One region of the Pseudomonas sp. 3B-A001-10F genome, then DNA from elsewhere that is predicted to be linked to it. Evidence: predicted binding sites of a transcription regulator. Region 1 holds the regulator's gene; each other region holds the start of a gene.
The links. Region 1 encodes FliA, which starts transcription of late flagellar genes. Its sites were predicted from a motif close to CTAAAGTTTNNNNNNNNNNNGCCGNTAA; they were not measured.

Region 1 (5,928 bases):
GAAGGATCTCTTCATCGGCGCCGAAGCTCATTAATGGGGTGCTCCTACAGGTCTAAAAACCCAAAAAACCTAAAATTCCACAACTCTAGAATCCGAGGCTGGATAACAAATCGTCCACATCGTCCTGACCGGACACAACGTCTTCTCGTTTATCGGCATGAATCTGCGGACCTTCACCCTGCGAGAGATGTTTTTGTGGATCTTTTTCTGCAAGCATCGCGGCGCGGTCATGTTCGATGCCCGCAAAGCGGTCGACCTGACTGGCCATGAGCACGAGTTTGAGCAAATTGCTTTCGACTTCGGTGACCAGTTGGGTCACACGCTTGATCACCTGACCGGTCAGGTCCTGGTAATCCTGGGCCAGCAGGATGTCGTTGAGATTGCTCGACACCGCACGGTTGTCCGTGCTGCTGCGTGACAGAAAACCGTCGACCCGGCGCGCCAGCTCGCGGAACTCTTCAGCCCCGACCTCGCGACGCATGAAGCGACCCCAATCGGCGCTCAAGGTCTGCGCTTCATCAGCCAGACTGTTGACCACCGGCGTGGCGCTTTCCACCAGATCCATGGTGCGGTTGGCCGCGGCTTCTGTCAGCTTGACCACATAGCCCAGGCGTTCGGTGGCGTCGGTGATTTGCGACACTTCCTCGGCCTGCGGCATGTTCGGATCGATCTGGAAGTTGACGATCGCACTGTGCAGTTCACGTGTGAGCTTGCCGACTTCCTGGTACAGGCCACGGTCACGGGTCTGATTGAGCTCATGGATCAGTTGCACAGCGTCGCCGAACCTGCCTTTTTCAAGGCTTTCGACCAGTTCGACCGCGTGTTTTTTCAGGGTCGACTCGAAATCGCCCTGTGAAGATTCGTTATGCTCCATAGCTCCCCCGCGCGTTCATCAGCCGATGCGTTCGAAAATCTTCTCGATTTTGTCTTTCAACGCCTGAGCCGTGAAAGGTTTGACTACGTAGCCGTTTACACCAGCCTGAGCGGCTTCAATGATCTGCTCGCGCTTGGCTTCTGCAGTCACCATCAGCACTGGCAGGTGCTTGAGTTTTTCATCGGCACGCACATGGCGCAGCAGGTCGATACCGGTCATGCCCGGCATGTTCCAGTCCGTTACCAGAAAGTCGATGCTTCCGCTGTTGAGCACTGGAATGGCAGTCACGCCATCGTCAGCCTCGACGGTGTTGGTGAACCCAAGATCACGCAGCAGGTTCTTGATGATCCGCCGCATCGTTGAGAAGTCATCAACGATGAGGATTTTCATGTCTTTGTTCAATTCGACCTCCAAGCAGTCTTAAACGCGCCCAGCACCTGGACGCGCCACTTCAATCAATCGGCGCAGCACTCGAAGACTGTCTGGAGCACAACAGAGCAAGACCGGTGCCGTTCATCACCGCACCAGCCTCGTTCGCAGTGTCCCCACACTGCCTTCAGCGCGCTCGCCACTCCCCCAAACGCCCCCGCAAACGGGCCGCGCACTGGCTGTGTAACTGGCTGACCCGCGATTCACTGACGCCAAGGACTTCACCGATCTCCTTGAGGTTCAGCTCTTCGTCGTAGTACAGCGCCAACACCAGTCGCTCACGCTCCGGCAAATTGGCAATCGCGTCCGCCAACGCTGCCTGGAAACGTTCATCTTCCAGATCGCGTGACGGCTCCATATGAGCACTCGCGCCATCCTCGTGCAGCCCTTCGTGTTCGCCGTCCTGCAACAGGTCGTCGAAACTGAACAGGCGACTGCCCAAGGTGTCATTCAAAATCCCGTAGTAATCGTCGAGACTCAATTGGAGTTCGGCCGCAACCTCGTGATCTTTAGCATCACGGCCGGTTTTAGCTTCAATTGAGCGAATCGCGTCGCTGACCATACGGGTATTGCGGTGAACCGAGCGTGGCGCCCAGTCCCCTTTGCGCACTTCGTCGAGCATCGCGCCGCGGATTCGTATGCCCGCGTACGTTTCGAAACTGGCGCCTTTGCTGGCGTCGTATTTGGTCGAGACTTCAAGCAGGCCGATCATCCCGGCCTGGATCAGGTCTTCGACCTGCACACTCGCCGGCAAGCGCGCCAGCAAGTGGTAGGCAATGCGTTTGACCAGTGGCGCGTAACGCTCGATCAACTCGTACTGCGCGTCACGTGCCGACTTCTTGTAGTAGTTCATACCGCTTGCGGTCATAGCACGGGCCCTGCCGTTTGCTGCACGAGGCGCTCGACGAAAAACTCAAGGTGGCCACGCGGGTTGGCGGGCAGCGGCCAGGTGTCGACCTTCTGCGCGATCGCCTTGAACGCCAGCGCGCACTTGGAACGCGGAAAGGCTTCGTACACCGCGCGCTGCTTCTGCACCGCTTTACGCACGCTTTCGTCGTAAGGCACGGCGCCGACGTATTGTAGGGCCACGTCAAGGAAGCGATCCGTGACCTTGGTCAACTTGGCGAACAGGTTGCGCCCTTCCTGCGGGCTCTGCGCCATGTTGGCGAGGACGCGGAAGCGGTTCATGCCGTAATCGCGGTTGAGCAGTTTGATCAGCGCGTAGGCGTCAGTGATCGAGGTCGGCTCATCGCAGACCACCAGCAACACTTCTTGCGCGGCGCGAACAAAACTGACTACCGAGTCACCAATACCCGCAGCGGTATCGATCACCAGTACATCGAGATTGTCGCCGATGTCGCTGAACGCCTGAATCAGGCCGGCATGTTGCGCCGGGCTCAGGTGCACCATGCTCTGGGTGCCGGACGCCGCCGGCACGATGCGAATGCCACCGGGGCCTTGCAACAGCACGTCGCGCAGCTCGCACCGGCCTTCGATGACGTCGGCCAGCGTGCGTTTAGGGGTCAGCCCCAACAATACGTCAACGTTCGCCAGACCCAGGTCGGCGTCCAGCAGCATGACCCGACGGCCAAGCTCTGCCAGCGCCAGCGACAAGTTCACTGACACGTTAGTCTTGCCGACGCCACCTTTGCCGCCGGTCACCGCGATCACCTGTACGGGATGCATGCTGCCCATGTTATTTCTTTACCTTGTCTTGCATAGACGGAGGCCACATTACTGGCTGCGCGTTCACAACCGGAACAATGCATGGCAGACCATCGATGTAGGTACAAAAACTGTTCATGAATACCTCAGCCTACCTGCTTGGTCGGGCTGTGATAGATATCAGCGAACATGTCAGCCATGGCTTCTTCGCTGGGTTCTTCCTGCATTTGCACGCTGACGGCGCGGCTGACCAGTTGATGACGGCGCGGCAGATGCAAATCATCCGGAATCCGTGGGCCATCGGTCAGGTACGCGACCGGCAATTCATGACTGATCGCCAGGCTCAACACTTCGCCAAGGCTGGCCGTTTCATCCAGTTTAGTCAGGATGCAGCCGGCAAGCCCGCAACGCTTGTAACTGTGATAAGCGGCGGTTAGAACCTGTTTCTGGCTGGTGGTTGCCAAGACCAGATAATTTTTTGAACGAATGCCACGCCCGGCCAGACTTTCCAGCTGCATGCGCAGGGCCGGATCGCTGGCTTGCAGGCCGGCAGTATCGATCAATACCACGCGTTTGCGCAGCAGTGGATCCAGCGCTTGCACCAGCGATTGGCCCGGATCGACGTGGGTCACTGGCACATTGAGAATGCGGCCCAGCGTCTTCAGTTGTTCCTGAGCGCCGATACGGAAACTGTCCATGCTCACCAGCGCGACATTCTGCGCGCCGTATTTCAGCACATAACGCGCGGCCAGCTTGGCGAGTGTAGTGGTCTTGCCCATGCCGGCAGGACCGACCATGGCAATGATACCGCCCTCTTCCAGTGGCTCGACTTCCGGTACGGCAATCATCCGGGCCAGATGCGCGAGCAGCATGCGCCAGGCCTGACGCGGTTCTTCGATATCAGTGATCATCGCCAGCAGATCGCGCGACAACGGGCCGGACAGGCCGATACGTTGCAGACGGCGATACAGGTTGGCTTGCGCCGGACGGCTGCCTTGCAGCTGATTCCAGGCCAGGGTGCCGAGCTGAACTTCCATCAGCTCGCGCAGGCTGTTCAATTCAAAGCGCATCGAATCCAGTGCACGCGGATCGATACCACCGGAGGACTGCGCAGGTGTCGGGGCCGGACGCGCCGGAGCGGCGTAAGTCGGCTCGGTCAGCGGTTCAGCGGCGGTCAGCGGCAGGCCGGCGGTCAACGGCAGCCCGGCGAAAATCTGGCGATTGCTATTGCCATCGGCTTCGCCACGCAGGCTCAACTCGGCCTGAGCGGTGACAATGCGCGACTGGGTCTTGCGCAGTTCGTCCTCGAGCTCCATGTTCGGAACCCGTGGCGCCAGCGCCGACAATTTGTAATCCAGTGCCGCCGTCAACTCGACACCGCCGGCAATGCGGCGGTTGCCAATGATGGCGGCATCAGCGCCCAGCTCATCACGAACCAGCTTCATGGCCTGACGCATATCGGCGGCAAAGAAACGCTTAACTTGCATAAACCACTACCTCAGCCGTTGGGCCCTACTGTCGCAACGATGGTCACTTGCTTGTTGTCCGGTATTTCCTGGTAGGCCAGCACATGCAGCCCAGGGACTGCGAGGCGGCCAAAGCGCGAGAGCATCGCGCGGATCGGGCCGGCGACCAAAAGGATCACCGGCTGACCTTGCATTTCCTGACGCTGCGCCGCTTCGATGAGCGAACGCTGCAGCTTCTCGGCCATGCTTGGCTCCAGCAGAACGCCCTCTTCCGAGCCTTGTCCTGCCTTCTGCAGACTATTGAGCAATATTTGTTCCAACCTTGGTTCCAAGGTGATCACAGGCAGCTCCGACTCAGTGCCTACAATGCTTTGGACGATGGCGCGAGATACGCCGACCCGCACAGCAGCCACCAGCGCGGCGGTATCTTGACTCTTCGCGGCGTTGTTGGCGATGGCTTCGGCAATGCTGCGGATATCGCGCACCGGCACGTGTTCGGCGAGCAGCGCTTGCAACACTTTGAGCAACTGCGACAACGTGACCACACCCGGCACCAGCTCTTCTGCCAGTTTCGGCGAGCTTTTGGCCAGCAATTGCATGAGTTGCTGCACTTCTTCGTGGCCGATCAGCTCGCTGGAGTGCTTGTACAGAATCTGGTTCAAGTGCGTCGCGACCACGGTGCTGGCGTCGACCACGGTGTAACCGAGCGATTGTGCCTGGGCACGCTGGCTGATTTCGATCCACACCGCTTCCAGGCCGAAAGCCGGATCTTTGGCGTTGATACCGTTGAGCGTGCCGTAGACCTGGCCCGGGTTGATCGCCAGTTCGCGATCCGGATAGATCTCGGCTTCGGCGAGAATCACGCCCATCAGGGTCAGGCGATAGGCGCTTGGCGCCAGGTCGAGGTTGTCGCGGATGTGCACGGTCGGCATGAGGAAGCCCAGATCCTGCGAGAGCTTCTTGCGCACGCCCTTGATCCGCGCCAGCAATTGCCCACCCTGGTTACGATCCACCAGCGGAATCAGGCGATAGCCGACTTCCAGGCCGATCATGTCGATCGGCGTCACGTCGTCCCAGCCCAGCTCTTTGGTTTCCATGGCGCGGGCCGGCGACGGCAGCAAATCCTGCTGGCGCTTGACCTCTTCCAACGCCACGACTTTAGCGACGTTCTGCTTTTTCCAGAACAGGTACGCGCCGCCAGCGGCCAGCGCAGCCATGCTCAGGAACGAGAAGTGCGGCATGCCCGGCACCAGGCCCATGACCGCCATCAGACCGGCGGCCACCGCCAGCGCTTTGGGCGAGGCGAACATCTGGCGATTGATCTGTTTGCCCATGTCTTCCGAACCGGAAGCACGGGTCACCATGATCGCCGCCGCTGTTGATAACAACAGTGATGGCAATTGCGCCACCAAACCGTCACCGATGGTCAGCAAGGCGTAAACCTTGCCGGCATCGCCGAAGCTCATGTTGTGCTGGAAGATACCGACGGCCATA
Region 2 (5,928 bases), on a different contig from region 1:
TCATCGGTGCGGTTCTGGCTGTCTTCCATGACCCGCACGACATCGCGGGTGCCTTGTTGCAGTTGCTGGATCATGCTCTGGATTTCTTCAGTGGCTTTCTGGGTTTTCTGCGCCAGATTGCGCACCTCGTCGGCCACCACGGCAAACCCACGACCCTGTTCACCGGCACGCGCCGCCTCGATCGCCGCGTTCAGGGCCAGCAGGTTGGTCTGCTCGGCGATGCCGCGAATGGCGGTGAGAATGGCGTTGATGTTCTCGCTGTCCTTGGCCAGGGTCTGTACCACATCCACCGCTTTGCCGATTTCCACTGCCAATACGCCAATCGAATTGGACGTATCGCGGACAATCTGCATGCCCTGGCTGGCGGCCTGGTCGGCATGACTGGCCGCTTGTGCCGCCTGCGTCGCGTTCCGCGCGACATCCTGCGCGGTGGCGGTCATTTCCTGCACCGCCGTGGCGACCTGATCGATCTCGGCCATTTGTTTTTGAATGCCGATGTTGGTGCGAATGGCAATGTCAGCGGTGTGTTCCGAGGAATCGCTGACGCTCTGCACCGACGTCACCACCTGCGTGATCATCGCCTGCAACTTGGCCAAAAAGGTATTGAAGCCCTTGGCGATCAAACCCAGTTCATCACTGCGATCGCTGCTCAAACGTCGGGTCAGATCACCTTCACCTTGAGCGATGTCATTGAGCATGGCGACCATTTGCTTCAGCGGTCTGGCGATGCCGTGGCCGACCAGCCAGATCACCAGCAGACCGAGGCCGGCGATCAGCAGACCGACCATGGCCATGCCGAAGGTGTCGGATTTGCGCTGAGCATCCAGATCGGCCTGTAGTTTTTGCAGATCAGCCATCACCGCGTTGAGTGGCAATTGCAGCATCAATGTCCAGCGTGCGTCGGTCTGGCCGATGCCGAATGGCAGGTACAGTTCGATGCGACCCTTGTCCTTGTTGACCGAGTAAGTCACTTCGCCGCGTTTGAGGTTGGCCATGTTGGCGGTCTGCTCAGCGTCGAGGATATCGCTGACTTTTTCGCCGAATTTGCTCGGGTCTTGGGTGTACGCAACGATCCGGCCGTTGCCGCCGATCAGGGCCATTTGCCCGGCGCCGCTGTACAGCTTCTGGTTGGCGCCGAGGAGCATTTCCTGAATGAAGTTCACCGACAGGTCGGCGCCGACAATGCCCTGGAAGGCGCCGTTAAGCATGATCGGCTCGATAAAGGAGGCGAGCATGACGATCTTGTCGCCGACCTTGTACGGCGCCGGATCGATCACGCAGGCTTTCTTCGTTTCCTTCGAGCACAAGTAGTACTCGCTGGCGCGCACGCCGGTGGACAGGGTTTTCTGGTCGTCGACGTCGACCAGTTTGTCCAGGCCGAGGGTGCCGTCATCGTTGCGGAACCACCACGGCAGGAAGCGCCCGTTGGCGGCATCGATCCCGACCACGCTGGTGCCGATATAGGCCGCGTCGTTGTGATCGAGGGCGTTTTTTTCCCAGCCGATGTAGGTGCCGAGAATTTTCGTGTTCTTTTCGACGTTTTCTTTGATCAGGCTGATCAGTTGCTCGCGGCTGACGCTCAGGCGTGGCTGGCCATCGGCGCCCGGCGTGCCGAGCAGGGCGTTGACTCGCACCAGGCCGCCGGCAATCAGCAGCGGCGCTTCGAGCTCGCGCTGGATCTGGCTGACCTGGGTTTGCGCCAGCGAGGTCAGGCGCTGTTCGATGACTTGCTCGAACTGCGCCTGGGTGCGCTGTTGCACCATCTCTTGCGTGCGCGCGCCGGAAAACAGCGCATACAGCACCAGCGCGGCGACCACGCTGAGGACGATGGCGCCGGCCAGGGCGGCGACGGAAAACTGGATCGACTTGAACTTCATGGGAGCTCCGCACGCAAGAGGACGTCTGCGCTGATGTATCGGCAGGCGGCATTGGGCCATGAGCGCGGGCAGTGGCAATTGAAAGCCGATGTCGCAAATGGATCGGTGCGCGACGCAGTGGCAGAGGCTTTGCCGTTGCTGTGAATTTTTTACGACAGCCATGGTGGGAAACGTCTGAAAGTCGCTGCAACACGTCCGTTGTATCTGGCGTCGATACAATTACCCGCCTAGGATACGCGCAGGTTTTCAGGGAGCTTTTGAATGAACAAGACATTGGTTGTAAGTGCACTGAGCGCAGCGCTGTTGCTGGCCGGTTGTCAGTCGGTCAACACCACCAGCGGCGGTGCCGTGGGTGTGGAGCGCAAGCAGTACATGTTCAGCATGCTGTCCTCGCAAGAGGTCGACCAGATGTATGCGCAGTCGTATCAGAAGACCGTCGGCGAGGCGTCCAGCAAAGGTGTGCTGGACAAGACCAGTCCCGAGGCCAAGCGGGTTCAGGCGATTGCCAACCGTCTGATCGCCCAGGCGCCGAACTTCCGTCCGGATGCTGCGCAATGGCAGTGGGAAGTCAATCTGATCAAGAGCGATGAGCTCAACGCCAACTGCGGGCCTGGCGGCAAGATCATTTTCTACACCGGGCTGATCGACAGTCTGAAACTCACCGACGATGAAATCGCCGCGGTCATGGGCCATGAAATTGCCCACGCCTTGCGCGAGCACGGTCGTGAAGCGATGTCCAAGGCGTACGGGATTGAAATGGCCAAACAGGGCGCGGGTGCGTTGCTCGGCCTGGGGCAGGACAGTCTGGCGCTGGCTGATACCGTGGCCAACTACGGGATGACCCTGCCGAACAGCCGCGCCAACGAAAACGAAGCCGACCTGATTGGTCTGGAACTGGCCGCACGCGCCGGGTACAACCCGAACGCCGCGATCACGCTGTGGAACAAAATGAGCAAGGCGTCGGAAGGTTCGCCGCCGGAGTTCATGAGCACTCACCCGGCTTCGACCAGCCGGATTGCCTCGTTGCAGGCGGCAATTCCGAAGGTCATGCCGTTGTACGAAAAGGCTCCTAAATCCTGAGTCAGTGATCGTTCCCACGCAGAGCGTGGGAACGATCCTTCACTGAGGATTAAACCCAGCCACTGCTCTGCATCGCCTTGTACACCGCAACAATCGCCAGAATCATGAATGCCGAAGCCGCGAGGCGACGGATCAAGGTCAGCGGCAGTTTGTCTGCGGCGAAGTTACCTGCGAGCACCACCGGCACGTTGGCAATCAGCATGCCTGCCGTGGTACCGATAATCACCAGCCACAGATCCGGATATTGCGCGGCGAGCATCACCGTCGCGACCTGAGTCTTGTCGCCCATTTCCGCCAGGAAGAACGCAATCAGCGTGGTCAGGAACGGCCCGAACTTGCGTGCGGTGCTGGTTTCATCGTCATCCATTTTGTCCGGAACCAGTGTCCACAGCGCCGTGGCCGTAAAGCTTGCGGCGAGAATCCAGTGCAGCGTGGCATTCGAGAAGAAGCTGCCAAACCAGGCGCCTACCGCACCGGCTGCTGCGTGGTTGGCCAGGGTCGCGGCGACAATACCGGCAATGATCGGCCAGGGTTTGCGGAAGCGAGCGGCGAGAATCAGCGCGAGCAGTTGCGTCTTGTCGCCGATTTCGGCCAAGGCAACGATTGCGGTGGGAACGAGTAACGAGTCCAGCATCAGGATTTCCTAAGGGGCGGGTCGACACGGCTATGACACGTACAGCCTTCCCGCCCCGGGTAAGGTGTGCGTGTCATAGGTCTTGTCAAACCCTGCGATCCGTCTGCTGCGGACGCTTGGGTCGCATACGCCATGATCTGAGGATCAAGTATGTTGACGTATGCCGGACGAGCTTGGCGCTCGTGGGAGACTACTCCCCTAGGACGGAGCGGATTCTGCCTTCGCAAATCCGATTGAGCAAGAACAAATTTTCAGCCGCGCTTGGCCCGGTAAATCCGGAAACCATTGCCTTCGGCCTTGATTGCACAGACGCCCAGATGCTCTTCGATCAGCGGTTGATACTTGAGGAAGCTGTTCGCCACCAAGCGCAGTTCGCCGCCATTTTTCAGATGTTTGGCCGCTTTTCGCAGCAAGTTCTCGGTTGCGAAATAATCGGTGTGCACGCCGACATGGAACGGTGGATTGCTCAGAATCGCACTCAAACCCATCGGCGCGGCATCGATACCGTCGCCAGTCAGCACTTCAGCTTCCAGACCATTGGCCGCCAATGTCAGGCGACTGCTGGCGGCGGCGAACGCATCGACATCAAGCAGGGTCACCTGATTGTGCGGGTAGCGACGCTTGACCGCAGCGCCCAGAACCCCGGCACCGCAACCGAAGTCGAGCAGATGGCCGCTCGGCAATTTGTCCAGATGCTCCAGCAGCAGGGCGCTGCCGCGATCCAGGCGACCGTGGCTGAACACGCCCGGCAGGCTGATAACTTTCAGCGGACCCTCGGCCAAAGGCAATTCATAGGTCTGCGCCAGGCTTTCCAGGGATTTCACTTCAGGGGCGTTGGCCACGGTGACTTGCCAGAGCTGGCAGTGCCGCGCGCTGTCGAGTTTGCGCGGCTTGCCGAACGGGTTGAGCTGCTTGGATGCGCCTTCGATGCCGCTGCGCTTTTCCCCGACCAGAAATACTTCACGCCCGGCCAGACGCGAGGCCACGGCATTGAGGATGTAATCGGTCAGGTCTTTGGACTTGGGCAGGAACACCACGGCGCTGTCGAACTCGCGCTCGGGAATGTTCACGCCGAAATGGCTGCGCCCTTCGAAACGGGCATCCAGTGCGGCCTGGTCGCCGGCATGCCAGCACCAGCCGAATGCGTTGGGCAGGCGTCCGAGCAAATCATCGGCGGGCAAACCGGCCAACAACAACGAACCTTGAAACAACTCGGGCTGACGAAGCAGTACTTCACTGCGCGGATCCATAACTGCTCCTCAAAAAAAAGTGCCGCAGTTTATCAACTGACGACCCGCAGCGCCTTACCGCTGAAGAACGCCTGAGCGTTTTCGGTCAATTGGCCGACGATGCGCTGCCGAGCCTCGCGGCTGCCCCAGGCATTGTGTGGCGTAACGATCAGGCGTGGGATGTCCGCCGCGAGCAACGGATTGCCTTGGGTCGGCGGCTCTACACTCAACACATCGGTGGCCGCGCCGCCAAGGTGACCATTGCGCAGGGCTTCGGCCAGCGCCTGTTCATCGATCAGACCGCCACGCGCGGTGTTTACCACGAACGCACCGGGCTTCATCGACGCCAACTCGCGAGCACCGATGAAATGGCGAGTGTGTTCGTTCAGCGGGCAGTGCAGGGTGAGGGCGTCGATCTGCGGCAACAGTTCATCCAGCGGCAAACGATCCGGACGAGCAGGGCGCCCGGGAATCTGCCCGAGCAACACGCGCATGCCGAACGCTTCGGCCAATCGCGCCACAGCGCCGCCGAGTTCGCCATGACCGAGCAGGCCGAGGGTTTTGCCTTCCAGCTCGACAATCGGATAGTCGAGCAGGCAGAACTGTTTGGCTTGCTGCCAGCGACCTTCGCCAACGGCTTTTTGATAATCGGCCAGACGCGTGGCGAGGTTGAGCAACAGCATGATCGTGTGTTGCGCCACCGACGGCGTGCCGTAACCCTGGCAGTTGCACACGGTGATGCCCTGAGCACGAGCGGCGACGAGGTCGACGTTGTTGGTGCCCGTGGCGGTGATCAGGATCAGTTTCAGAGCGGGGTTGGCGGCCATGGCGGCAGCGTTGATCATGATCTTGTTGGTGATCGCCACCGTCGCCCCTTGCAGGCGCTCGGCAACCTGCTCGGGCAAGGTCTGGGCGAAAAGCTGCAGATCGCTGAAACACTCGCGCAGCGGACTGAGGTCGAGGTCGCCGAGATCCAGCGAAGGGTGATCAAGGAATACCGCGCGGTGCGTGTTCGTCATCAACTGTACCTTTCGTGCTGTGAGCGTAGGGCGTAATCTGCCGAGCCTACCAGATGAAACAAATTGATACGCTTGGCCGAAAGGAGCCC
Region 3 (5,928 bases), on a different contig from region 1:
TGCATGGCCAAGCCGCTGGCACACACGCCAGGCAGTTCGATGCACATTCATCAGAGCATCGTCGAGACCGCTAGCGGCAAGAATGTCTTCAGTGATGCGCACGGTGAGCCGACCGCGATGTTCCGTCACTTCATCGGTGGCCAGCAGGCGGGCATGGCTGATTTCACCGCACTGTTTGCACCTAATGTGAATTCCTATCAGCGCCTGTGCCATCCGTACGCATCACCGAACAACGCCTGCTGGTCGCACGACAACCGGGCGGCCGGCCTGCGAATTCCGGCCAGTTCGCCGGTTGCCCGTCGGGTGGAAAACCGTTTGCCGGGCGCCGATGCGAATCCGTATCTGGCGATCGCCGCCAGTCTGGCTGCCGGTTTGCACGGGATCGAGAATGAGCTGGAACCGAGCGAAGCGATTCAGGGCGAGTTCGCGGTGCCGGACAATCTTGCGCTGCCGTGTACCTTGCACGCCGCGCTCGAACGTCTGAAACGTAGCCAATTGGCGAGGGAACTGTTCGGACCGGAGTTCATCGAAGGCTACATCGCTTCGAAGACCATGGAGTTGACCAGCTTCTTTGATGAAATCACTCCCTGGGAACGACGTGTTCTAGCAGCCCAGGCCTGACGTACCGCCGCCATCGGGCTATCGTTCTGGTAGCCCGATATTTACTGCAAGGAGCCGCTCGGAACGCCGATGCGCCAAATCTGGAAATCCTTTCGAGCACTGTATTTCGCCTCGCTGATGATGTTGATCGGCTCGGGCCTTCTATCCACTTATCTGGCATTGCGTCTGGCCGCTGACAATGTCGACGGCCTCTGGGTCGGCGCGCTGATGGCGGCCAACTATTTCGGTCTGGTGCTGGGCGGCAAGATCGGTCACCGACTGATTGCCCGGGTCGGGCACATCCGTGCTTATTCAGCCTGTGCCGGGATCGTCGGGGCGGCGGTGCTTGGCCACGGTCTGGTCGATTGGCTGCCGGCGTGGCTGGTGCTGCGGACCATCGTCGGTCTGGGCATGATGTGCCAATACATGGTGATCGAGAGCTGGCTCAACGAACAGGCGGACGCCAATCAGCGTGGCCTGGTGTTCAGCGGCTACATGATCGCTTCGTACCTGGGCCTGGTCCTCGGCCAACTGATTCTGGTCATGCACCCGGGCCTGGGGCTGGAACTGCTGATGCTGGTCGCGCTGTGTTTCGCCCTGTGTCTGGTGCCCGTGGCATTGACGCGGCGGATTCACCCGGCGCCACTGCATCCGGCGCCGATGGAGCCACGCTTCTTTATCAAGCGCGTACCGCAGTCGTTGAGTACGGTGCTGGGTGCCGGTTTGATCATCGGCTCGTTTTACGGTCTGGCACCGCTGTACGCCTCGCAACAAGGGCTATCAACCGAGCAGGTTGGTCTGTTCATGGGTAGCTGCATCTTTGCCGGTTTACTGGTGCAGTGGCCGTTGGGCTGGTTGTCCGATCGTTATGACCGTGCGCTGTTGATTCGCTGCTTTGCCGGGTTTCTGGCGGTGGCGGCGTTGCCGTTGGCCGTGCTGCCGCAGGTTCCGCTGGAGGTGTTGTTCGGGGTTGGTTTCCTGTGCTCGCTGGTGCAGTTCTGTCTGTACCCACTGGCGGTGGCATTCTCCAATGACCATGTGGAAGGTGATCGCCGCGTGTCGCTGACGGCGATGCTGCTGGTGACTTATGGTGTCGGCGCGAGCATCGGGCCGTTGCTGGCAGGTGTGTTGATGAAGCTGTTCGGCAGTCAGAGCCTGTATGCGTTCTTCAGCTTCTTCGCGCTGGTGCTGGTATGGCGGATACGGCCGAAAGCCGTGACCAATCTGCATCAGGTCGACGATGCGCCGCTGCATCACGTGGCCATGCCGGACAGCATGTCCAGCTCACCGCTGGTGGCGGCCCTTGATCCTCGGGTAGATGAGCAGGTGGTGCAGGAGCAGATGGTGCAAGACCCTGTGCAGGCGCCGGCAAGTCCCGAGCCTGAAGCTGATACTCCGTCAGAGCCTGCGGCAGAAGTCGAACCGGATACCGATAAACCCGCGCCTGATCTCAGTGGCGGTAGACCCTGAACTGAACAAAAACACCGCGCATAAAAAAAGGGCAGTCCCGCCAAGGACTGCCCTTTTTATTGGCCGCAACGAATCAGAGATCGTCTTTGTCGAAACGGCGTGCTTCACGTTGCAACTGATACACGAAACGCTCAACGTTGCGCGCAGCCTGGCCACTGATGTTGTGGAAACGCAGACCGGCAAAGGTGATGTTGAGTTTTTCTTCGAAATGCAGATAGCGCAATTCGACGGAGATCGGCTGGTTGCCGAACAGCGGCGGGGCGATCAAGCGGTCATAAACCTGGCCCAATTGCAGGCGGTCGGTGATATCACCTTCGAAACGCAGCTTGCAGCCGGTCGCGGAGATATCCAGCAGTTTGCCGTTGATTGGCGCCTTGAGTTTTTCACCGCCCAGTTCAACGCTGACCAGATCGGTCAGTTTCAGTGCTGCGCGGAAGGCATTGCGGCGCTGGTGGTAAACCACTTCAGTCGGCAGTGCGCCGGTGTAGAAACGATCACCCTCGGATTCTTCGATATTCAGCGTGCCGGTGCATTCCCAGGCGATGCGCACGCCTTCATGAAAACCTTCAACCTTGAATGGCTCACCGGCCTGCAGGAAGCGTTCGCCATCACGCGGGATCATCTCGTCCAGTGCGATCGTAGCGCTGTCGCGGTCGACTTTGATCAGATAGCTCTGGAAGCGCTGGCTGCGCTCATGAAAGGTGATGATCAGCGGATCGTGGCTTTCTTGCAGCTGGCGCAGGTTGCTGGAGATTTCCAGTGGCGTGGTAAGCACCTTAGGGGGCTGCGGAGCATCATCCGCGCTGAGGGCGTTGGACACGGTTTATCAATCTCCAGACAAAATATGACGACTAGCCAGCATTTTGCCAGCATGTTTCGCGGGTTGATAGAGCTGGCGCATCAACGGCTCATGCCTGGCTGAGCGGACGCGGTGTGGCGGGTTTGGCAAATGTACCGCTGGCGTTATACAGCGCCGGCGCTTCACCGCCGGTGAGGATCTTCAGCTGATTGGCCGTGGCGGCCTGCTGGATCTGGATCGACTGGCCATTCTTGAGGTTGGCCGCCTGGCATTGAGCAATCAGATCGGTCAGGGCATCGCCCTGGCTCAGCAACTGCTCGCCAATGCTCGACTGGCCAGCCAGTTGCTCCAGACCGCTGCGGTCTGTCGGCAAGTTGAGGCTGGCGAGGATTTCGCTGCGTTTGCGGCCATGCTGTTCAAGCAGAATGATCAATGCCTGTTTATGCGCCAGAATTTCTTCCAGCAAGGGCATGTCGCGACCGTGCAACGCGAGGGATTCGGTTTGCAGCAACTCCAGCAATTGTTGAGCTGGAGCAAAGTCGTCGTTGATCAATTGCAATAAATTAGTGTCGTGCATGGCTGGCCTTGGGTTTTAAGCGTCCAAAAGCCTGGCGCCGGCAAAAGCCTAGCGCTGGGCTTCGAAGTTGAGCAGTTTGCTGGCTACACGGTTGCTGTCGACTTTATAGCTGCCATCGGCAATCGCGGCTTTCAACTCGGCCACACGGGCTTTGTCGACAGCAGGTTGATCGCGCAGCTTGTCAGTGACCTTCTGCAACTGTTGAGCCTCATTGCTGAGGTGTACCGATTCCCCGCTTTTTGCGGTACTGGCCGGTTCGGCCTGGGTATTCAGCGGCGCGGAGGTACCGGTTTCGGCGGTTTCCTTGGCGCTGCTGGTACGTGTACTGCCCGTAAGTGACGAGGAGCTGTTCAAACGGCTGAAATCGATGACCATGATAAAAACCTCTGGGAATTTGGACGCTTGCCATGTTTTCGGCCATCCCCTGGAAAACTTTAGGCACATTTACAATGAGCCTTGCATGCGCCGGCGCGTGTCCTGCTGCGGCACAGTTTAGGGAACAGCCGGGGGCAGCGCCAGTTTTCTACATCGCCACTTCCACTTGGCCGGGCGCGGTGACTTGCGCCTTGATGACCCGTTGCGAGTTGAGGTTTTTCACCCGGATCTGTTCTTTCAAACCACCATTGGCCAGCGCTTCACCGGGCATGCGCACGGCGAGCGTGCCGCTGCGCGCAGTAATGACCACTTGATCACCCTTGCGAATGACTTCCGCCTGTTCCAGATGGACCAGGGTAATGACCTGATCGGCTACCGTTGGTCGGGTTAATTTCTGCCCGATCGCTTCGTCTACCGAGGTCAGAAAGCCTTGGTTGATCGTGCTCACGTCGCGTTCACGCAGGGTCACGTCCTGTGGTTCGATGATCCCTGCACGTTTCAGCGGTCGGGTGGTTGTCACAATCTCGCGAAACAGGCGGACTTGAGCGGGCACGAACACAGTCCAGGGCGAGGCGCCCTCACAGCGGACCTTCACGGTAACCCGGCCCAGCGGACGTGCCGGACTCTCCAAAGTCGCTGTCAATTCCTTGTCGCACATAGGCATGCGCATACGAGGGTCGAGCTGGTTTACTTCGATCTCGTAGCGGCCTTCCGTTTGACTGGTGGCCAGATAGTCTTCTACGGTGAACTCAAGAAAGCCCTGAGTGACGCCGATAAGCATGTCAGGCAAGGTAACCGCATCAGCAATGGCAGGGCTGCCAGCGAAAAAGCAGCAGACGGCGGACATCGCGCAAAGGCTTTTGCGAGCGCGGGAGGTCAGGTGTCGGAAAAATGTCGTTTGAGCGTTCATACGAGTTAAAAAGCAAGCGCCGTGCCGTTTAGCAATGAATGTGCGTCGCAACAACACTTGGCGTTGGTGTAGGAGTCTGGGCATGGCTGGTGTAATGGATTCGGTGAACCAGCGCACGCAACTGGTGGGGCAGAATCGCCTGGAGCTGTTGTTGTTCCGTCTCGACGGTCAGCAGCTCTACGGAATCAACGTGTTCAAGGTGCGGGAAGTGTTGCAGTGCCCGTCGCTGACGTTGATGCCCAAGTCCAGTCCTGTCGTGTGCGGGGTGGCAAATATTCGGGGGGCGACCATTCCGATCCTTGATCTGGCAATGGCCACCGGTTCCGGAGCGTTGAAGGACAAGAACAACCCGTTCGTGATCATCACGGAGTACAACACCAAGACCCAGGGTTTCCTGGTCCGCTCGGTGGAGCGCATCGTCAACATGAACTGGGAAGAGATTCATCCACCGCCCAAGGGCACGGGGCGCGATCACTACCTGACGGCTGTGACTCGGGTGGACAATCAGTTAGTCGAAATCATCGACGTCGAGAAAGTGCTGGCGGAAGTTGCGCCGACACCGGAAGCGATTTCGGTGGGCGTGGTCGATGTCGAGACCCAGACCAAGGCACTGTCATTGCGTGTCTTGACGGTCGATGACTCGTCGGTGGCGCGCAAGCAGGTCACGCGTTGTCTGCAGACAATCGGGGTCGAAGTGGTGGCGCTGAACGACGGCAAACAGGCGCTGGATTACCTGCGCAAGCTGGTCGATGAGGGCAAGAAGCCGGAAGAAGAGTTCCTGATGATGATTTCCGACATCGAGATGCCGGAGATGGACGGGTACACCCTGACGGCGGAAATCCGCGGCGACGCACGCATGCAAAAGCTTCATATCATCCTGCATACTTCGTTGTCGGGGGTATTCAATCAGGCGATGGTCAAGAAAGTCGGTGCAGATGACTTTTTGGCCAAATTCCGTCCTGATGACCTCGCATCCCGGGTAGTCGACCGGATCAAAGCAGCAGATATCAGCTAGGAGCGTTTTGCTCCTGGCGGTCAACACGATTTAAGAGGCGGCATCATTGTCTACGGGTAATTTGGATTTCGAACAGTTCCGGGTCTTCCTGGAAAAAGCCTGTGGCATTCTGCTCGGTGAAAACAAGCAGTACCTGGTCTCGAGCCGTCTCAACAAACTGATGGAGCAGCAAGGCATCAAAT
Region 4 (5,928 bases), on a different contig from region 1:
GACGAAGATCCGCTGCTGGTGACCCGACGCCTGCGTCAGGCGCAGATGGTCGTGGTGGCCAGCCCGGCGTTTTTACAGGGCAAGACGATCAACCATCCGCAAGACCTGAAGCATCTGCCCGTACTGGGTGCGCTGGAGGCCGATCGTATGGTGCATGTGCGCCTGCTCGATCAGCAGGGCCACAGTTTCGAACTGAACATGGAGGCTCGCCTGGGCATCGATGATTTTGTCGTACGCAAGGCCTGCGTCCTCGCCGGTCAGGGGTTTACCCTGTTGCCGATGATGTATTGCGAGGCGGAGCTGGAAAACGGCACGCTGGTGCAGATGCTGCCGGAGTGGTCACTACCCGGCGGCTGGCTGCAAGCAGTGTATCCGCATCGACGCGGGGTGATGCCGGCGGTGCGCGCATGGATCGATCATCTGGTCGAGTCGTTCAATGCCTGTGGGGAGCGGTTGTTATGAGCAAGGGAAAGATGAACGAAGCCGACGTTGCGGCGTTCTGCCTGGCATTGCCGGGCGCTCGGGAAGATTACAAATGGGGCGGCGTGCGAGTGTTTTCGATTGCCGGCAACAAGATGTTTGCCTTGCAGGGGCTGCGTGGGGATTCGCTGGCGTTCAAGGTCGACAAGGATTTGTTTCTTGGCCATTGCGACCGTCCCGGCATTCATCCGGCGCCCTATCTGGCCCGGGCGCAGTGGATCATCATGCACCCGCCCTACCCGTTGGGCGCCGAGGAATTGCGCGGGTTGTTGCAGCGCTCGCATCAACTGGTGGTGGGCAAGTTGCCGAAAAAGACCCAAATCGGATTATTGCTGTAAACCCGATCCCCCTGTGTAGGAGCTGCCGAAGGCTGCGATCTTTTGACTTTGATCTTTTAAAAGCAAGATCAAAAAGATCGCAGCCTTCGGCAGCTCCTACATAGGGAATTGCGGTGTATTCAGAACAGCGTCAGCAAGTTCGAGCCGAGAAACAGCTGGTCGATCCAGAACACTTGGTGCAACACGACAATCACCCAGAATAGAATCTGAAACGACACCTTGCGCGTCTTGTGCCGGAACACCTGCTGGGCGATCAATGCACCCGGCCAACCGCCCGCCAGTTCCACGGCATGAAGGATGTTCTCCGGTGTGCGCCAGGCATCGGCGCGCGCCTTGCGCTTGTCTGCCCAGTACATGAAGAACGCCAACACGCTCACAACACCGTAAGCCGTCAGCGGCACTAACGAAATCCCACGCAACCACATCGACACCGAGCCGAACAGCGGCAACGCGCAGACGATCAGCAGAACCAGCAGTTTCAGCTTCATATGCTGGATGTTGTTGCCGCCCGAAGGTCGCCCTTCGGGCCGGCGTGCGCGGGAATCACTCATGGCTTGGCCGCCGCCCAATCAATCCAGCCAAACTGCCACGTCGCCAGAATGACCAGACCAAATACGATCCGATACCAGGCAAATGCCGCATAGCTGTGGCTGGCAATAAACTTGAGCAAACCGCGCACGGCGATCATGGCGAAGATGAACGCGGTGACAAAGCCGATGGCAAACACCGGGAAGTCCGCCGGCACAAACAGATGGCGATACTTATAGCCTGAGTAGACCGCCGCACCGACCATGGTCGGCATCGCGAGGAAGAAGGAAAACTCGGTGGCAGTCTTGCGCGACAGGCCGAACAACAACCCGCCAATGATCGTCGAGCCGGAACGCGAAGTGCCGGGAATCATCGCCAGACACTGAGCGAAACCAACCTTCAAGGCATCTTTCCAGGTGATCTCGTCGACTGTTTCGGCGTGCACTGCATGCTGACGCTTTTCCGCCCACAACATGATGATGCCGCCCACCACCAACGCGGTCGCAACGGTAATCGGATTGAACAGGTATTCGTGGATCAGGTCGGCAAAGATTACGCCCAGCACCACGGCGGGCAGAAACGCGATCAGCAGGTTAGCGGTGAAACGACGGGCACTGGGCTGCGTCGGCAAACCGATGACCACATCGAAAATCTTGCGGCGAAACTCCCAGACCACCGCGAGGATCGCGCCGAGCTGGATGATGATATTGAACGCCATGGCCCGTTCGCCGCCGAAATCGAGCAAGTCGGCAACAATGATCTGGTGTCCGGTACTGGAAATGGGCAAAAACTCCGTCAGCCCTTCTACAACTCCTAGTATCAGTGCCTGCAAGGCCGTCCAAAGATCCATCAATCCCCCCAAAGAGCGATGCGCGCCGGCATGCTCCGATAGTATTTTTCTAGCGTTCACTGCGATCAGCGTAGCTGTTTATGGCTGTACCGATTCCGCACGCACAGGATCCACACGAAACGGTCAAAATTCCGTGAAATATCAATTTGGATTCAGGTTTTCACGCGCGGGGCCGAAATCCTAACAGACAAGCCTTATTAGCGCTGCCGCGTTATACGACTTGGGTCGCGTATGCCCGCTCACGAAATCGTGGTTGGATGCTGGCGGTCGTTTATTACAAGAAAAAGAATCCGGAGTGACAGCGTTATGAACAGCTTGCGCAGTGTGTCGATCAGCCGACGCTTGTGGCTCATCTTGATTGTGGCGGTGGTCATGTTGCTGACCTTGGGCGTGTTGATGCTCAAGCAGATCCACGACGATCTCTACGATGCCAAAGCCCAGAAAACCCAGCACGTCGTGCAGACCGCCAGCGGCCTGCTGACCTATTACCACGACCTCGAAACCGCCGGCACCCTGAGCAAAGAGGCTGCACAGAAACAGGCGCTGACGGCAATTCGCGGCCTGCGTTACGACCAGAGCGATTACTTCTGGATCAACGACCTCACGCCCGTGATGGTCATGCACCCGACCAACCCGAAACTCGAAGGCCAGAACCTCTCGGCGATCCGCGATCCGGACGGTTTTGCGGTGTTCAACGAAATGGTCGCCATCGCCAGGTCCAAAGGCGCCGGCATGGTCGACTACCGTTGGCCGAAACCCGGCGCCAGTGAGCCGGTGGCCAAGACCTCCTACGTCAAACTGTTCGAACCGTGGGGCTGGGTGCTCGGCTCCGGGGTTTACGTCGACGACGTTCAGGCGGAATTCCAGGGCCAAGTGATCAAGGCTACGGTCATCGGCCTGGCGATTGCCGTGATCATGGCGCTGCTGGTGATCCTCATCGCGCGCAGCATCGTCCGCCCGCTGCAGGAAACCGTGAATGCCATGGCCAACATCGCCAGCGGTGAAAGCGACCTGACCCGCAGCCTCGATACTCACGGTAAAGATGAAGTCACTGAGCTGGCGCATCACTTCAACGCCTTCACCGCCAAGCTGCGCCGGGTCATCGGTGATCTGCAGGTGTCGGCCAGTGCACTGGGCCAGTCGTCCAGCGAACTGGGCAACGACGCCTCGCAAGCGCAGCAACGCAGCCAGCAGCAATCGCAGCAGATGGAACTGGTGGCCACCGCGATCAACGAGGTGACCTATGGCGTGCAGGACGTGGCGAAGAACGCCGAGCACGCCGCCGCCGAAATGCGCGATGCCGAAGCGCAGGCGCAACAGGGCCAGATCAACATCGATGGCAGCTTGCAGCAGATCGACAAACTGTCCGGCACTATCGATCAAGCGGTGGAGGTGATCCGCACCCTCGCCGCCGAAAGTACGCAGATCGGCAGCGTGCTGGAAGTGATTCGCTCGATTGCCGAACAGACCAACCTGCTCGCGCTTAATGCCGCGATTGAAGCGGCGCGGGCCGGTGAGCAAGGTCGCGGGTTTGCCGTGGTGGCGGATGAAGTACGCTTGTTGGCGCAACGTACGCAGAAGTCGACGGCGGAAATCCAGTCGATGATCGAGCGTCTGCAGAACCATTCCGAAGCCGCTGTGAAAGTGATCGGCGACAGCAGCAAGGCGTCGCAACTGACCATCGAACAAGCCGGGTTGGCCGGTGCGAGTCTGAATGCGATTGGCCAGGCACTGCGTAATCTCAATGGCCTGAACGCGTCGATTGCCAGTGCCACGTTGCAGCAGGCGCATGTGGTCGAGGACATTAATCAGAACGTCACTCAGGCGGCCGGCCTCTCGCATAGCACGGCGATCGCTGCCGAACAGTCGAGTGCGGCCAGCCTGAAGCTTGGCCAGTTGAGCGAACAACTCAACGCCCTCCTGCGCCAGTTCCGCGTCTGACCCGTGTAACTGTAGTGAGCCCCCCCCTCACCCCGGCCCTCTCCCCGAGGAGAGGGGGTCGACCGAGGTGTCTCAAGCTATACGTCGACCTGAAAAATCGAGTCGATTATGGATTCAACGCAGAAAGATCAGGTCGGCGTATCTCGAACATCCAATTCGGTCAGTCCCCTCTCCCTACGGGCGGTCCGACGTTTCGGGAGGGTTAGGGTGAGGGGCTTTTGATCTACAGCGATCATCAGTACCTAGCCCAATGCAGTACAATCCGCCCCCTTCTTTCACTCCCCCAAGGAACCCCCATGTCCGGGCTTGAACTGTTTGCCGCCGCCCTCGGGGTGATCGCCGTGTGGCTGACGGTCAAACAGAATCCGTGGTGCTGGCCGATCGGTCTGGTCATGGTGCTGCTCTATAGCTGGATCTTCTTTGAAGTGAAGCTGTATTCGGACATGTTGCTGCAAGTGATCTACGCCGCGCTGCAAGTCTATGGCTGGTGGCAATGGACCCGCGCCGGGACGATGCATGACGGCCGCGAGGTCACTCGCCTCGATCGCCGCACTCTGTTGCTCGGCCTCAGCGTTGGCGCGGTCGGCAGTGTCTTGCTCGGCGCGGCCATGGCGCATTGGACCGACGCCGCGCAACCGTGGCTCGATGCCGCGCTGACCGGTTTCAGCCTGGTGGCGCAACTGTGGATGGCACAGAAACGCCTGCAATGCTGGGCACTGTGGTTTGTGCTGGATGTGATCTTTGTCGGCTTGTTCATCTATAAGGGGCTGTACCTGACCGCTGCGCTGTACGGGCTATTCACCCTGCTGGCGGTGCAAGGCTATCGCGAATGGCGCGCCGACCCGGCGTTGCGCCCATGAAGGTCGTGGTCCTGACCGGCCCCGAATCCACTGGCAAGAGCTGGCTGGCGGCGGGCCTGCAACAACGCTTTGGCGGCTTGCGGGTGGATGAATACGTGCGTCGGTTTATCGAACTCAATCCCCGCGATACATGCCTGGCCGACATCCCTGATATCGCTCGGGGCCAGTTGCAATGGGAGGATGAGGCTCGGGCGCAACAGCCGTCACTGCTGATTCTCGACACCCATCTGCTGAGCAACATGCTGTGGAGCCAGACGCTGTTTGCTGACTGTCCGGACTGGCTGGAAACCGAGCTGTTGGCACGGCATTACGACCTGCACCTTCTTTTGTCCCCGGAACAGATCGACTGGACCGATGACGGTCAGCGCTGCCAACCGGATCTGGACGAGCGTCTGGTGTTTTACCAGGCCACGCAGAACTGGCTGGATAACCACCACCAGCACTTTCAGGTCATCCAGGGCAATTGGGCCGAGCGCCAAGTGCAGGCCTTTGCCGCCGTCGAGCAATTACTGGTCGAATGACCCGGTCGACGGGTCACCTTCCCCGGCACTTTCCCCTGTCTTGGGGACAAAGTGTCCGATTCTGAAACACTCGTTGACGTGCAGAGTGCCCGTTTCAGCGCTGTTCATGGCTTTGTCATCCGAGTTGTTACGTGGTTGAAACACATCGTCGCAAACCCTTGTTCCAGAGCTTTGCTCAGCCAATAGACAGCTCGGCGCGGCCGTGGGTGTTTCAACGCTGAAACAGCTTGTGTTTCAGCTGCGCGCGTTTATTTGCCAACTCATTGAAATTCAAAAACTTTTAAAAAGCGGCACAGCTTTCGCTCTCTCCTTCACAACGCTGACTCGGGCCAGCCCACTGAAGAAGGAATTGCAGCCGTGGGGAATATCCAAAAAGGTTTGACCTGCCTTCTGCTGATCGGATCAGCAGC

Region 2: a site for FliA is predicted at 1,913-1,940, ahead of AC0ZWN_RS27580 (methyl-accepting chemotaxis protein). Genes of this name have one in related genera too.
Region 3: a site for FliA is predicted at 3,857-3,884, ahead of flgM (flagellar biosynthesis anti-sigma factor FlgM). Genes of this name have one in related genera too.
Region 4: a site for FliA is predicted at 2,348-2,375, ahead of AC0ZWN_RS26760 (methyl-accepting chemotaxis protein). Genes of this name have one in related genera too.

Annotation. Positions count from the first base shown of each region.
Region 1 is NZ_JBQYFW010000037.1:48,487-54,414, reverse strand. It holds gene AC0ZWN_RS25010 (chemotaxis protein CheA) at 1-31, opposite strand, end outside; gene AC0ZWN_RS25005 (protein phosphatase CheZ) at 86-874, opposite strand; gene AC0ZWN_RS25000 (chemotaxis response regulator CheY) at 893-1,264, opposite strand; gene fliA (RNA polymerase sigma factor FliA) at 1,431-2,171, opposite strand; gene fleN (flagellar synthesis regulator FleN) at 2,168-2,998, opposite strand; gene flhF (flagellar biosynthesis protein FlhF) at 3,115-4,455, opposite strand; gene flhA (flagellar biosynthesis protein FlhA) at 4,467-5,928, opposite strand, start outside.
Region 2 is NZ_JBQYFW010000050.1:22,729-28,656, reverse strand. It holds gene AC0ZWN_RS27580 (methyl-accepting chemotaxis protein) at 1-1,877, opposite strand, end outside; gene AC0ZWN_RS27575 (M48 family metallopeptidase) at 2,139-2,957, shown strand; gene AC0ZWN_RS27570 (TMEM165/GDT1 family protein) at 3,007-3,591, opposite strand; yybP-ykoY riboswitch at 3,679-3,803, opposite strand; gene AC0ZWN_RS27565 (class I SAM-dependent methyltransferase) at 3,843-4,841, opposite strand; gene AC0ZWN_RS27560 (2-hydroxyacid dehydrogenase) at 4,874-5,839, opposite strand.
Region 3 is NZ_JBQYFW010000002.1:359,283-365,210, reverse strand. It holds gene AC0ZWN_RS04085 (glutamine synthetase family protein) at 1-621, shown strand, start outside; gene AC0ZWN_RS04080 (MFS transporter) at 691-2,070, shown strand; gene AC0ZWN_RS04075 (flagellar brake protein) at 2,144-2,890, opposite strand; gene AC0ZWN_RS04070 (flagella synthesis protein FlgN) at 2,979-3,446, opposite strand; gene flgM (flagellar biosynthesis anti-sigma factor FlgM) at 3,495-3,821, opposite strand; gene flgA (flagellar basal body P-ring formation chaperone FlgA) at 3,970-4,731, opposite strand; gene AC0ZWN_RS04055 (chemotaxis protein CheV) at 4,814-5,746, shown strand; gene cheR (protein-glutamate O-methyltransferase CheR) at 5,793-5,928, shown strand, end outside.
Region 4 is NZ_JBQYFW010000045.1:28,311-34,238, forward strand. It holds gene AC0ZWN_RS26740 (LysR substrate-binding domain-containing protein) at 1-462, shown strand, start outside; gene AC0ZWN_RS26745 (MmcQ/YjbR family DNA-binding protein) at 459-818, shown strand; gene AC0ZWN_RS26750 (DUF1294 domain-containing protein) at 938-1,369, opposite strand; gene AC0ZWN_RS26755 (undecaprenyl-diphosphate phosphatase) at 1,366-2,196, opposite strand; gene AC0ZWN_RS26760 (methyl-accepting chemotaxis protein) at 2,503-4,137, shown strand; gene pnuC (nicotinamide riboside transporter PnuC) at 4,434-4,997, shown strand; gene AC0ZWN_RS26770 (AAA family ATPase) at 4,994-5,518, shown strand; gene AC0ZWN_RS26775 (hypothetical protein) at 5,876-5,928, shown strand, end outside.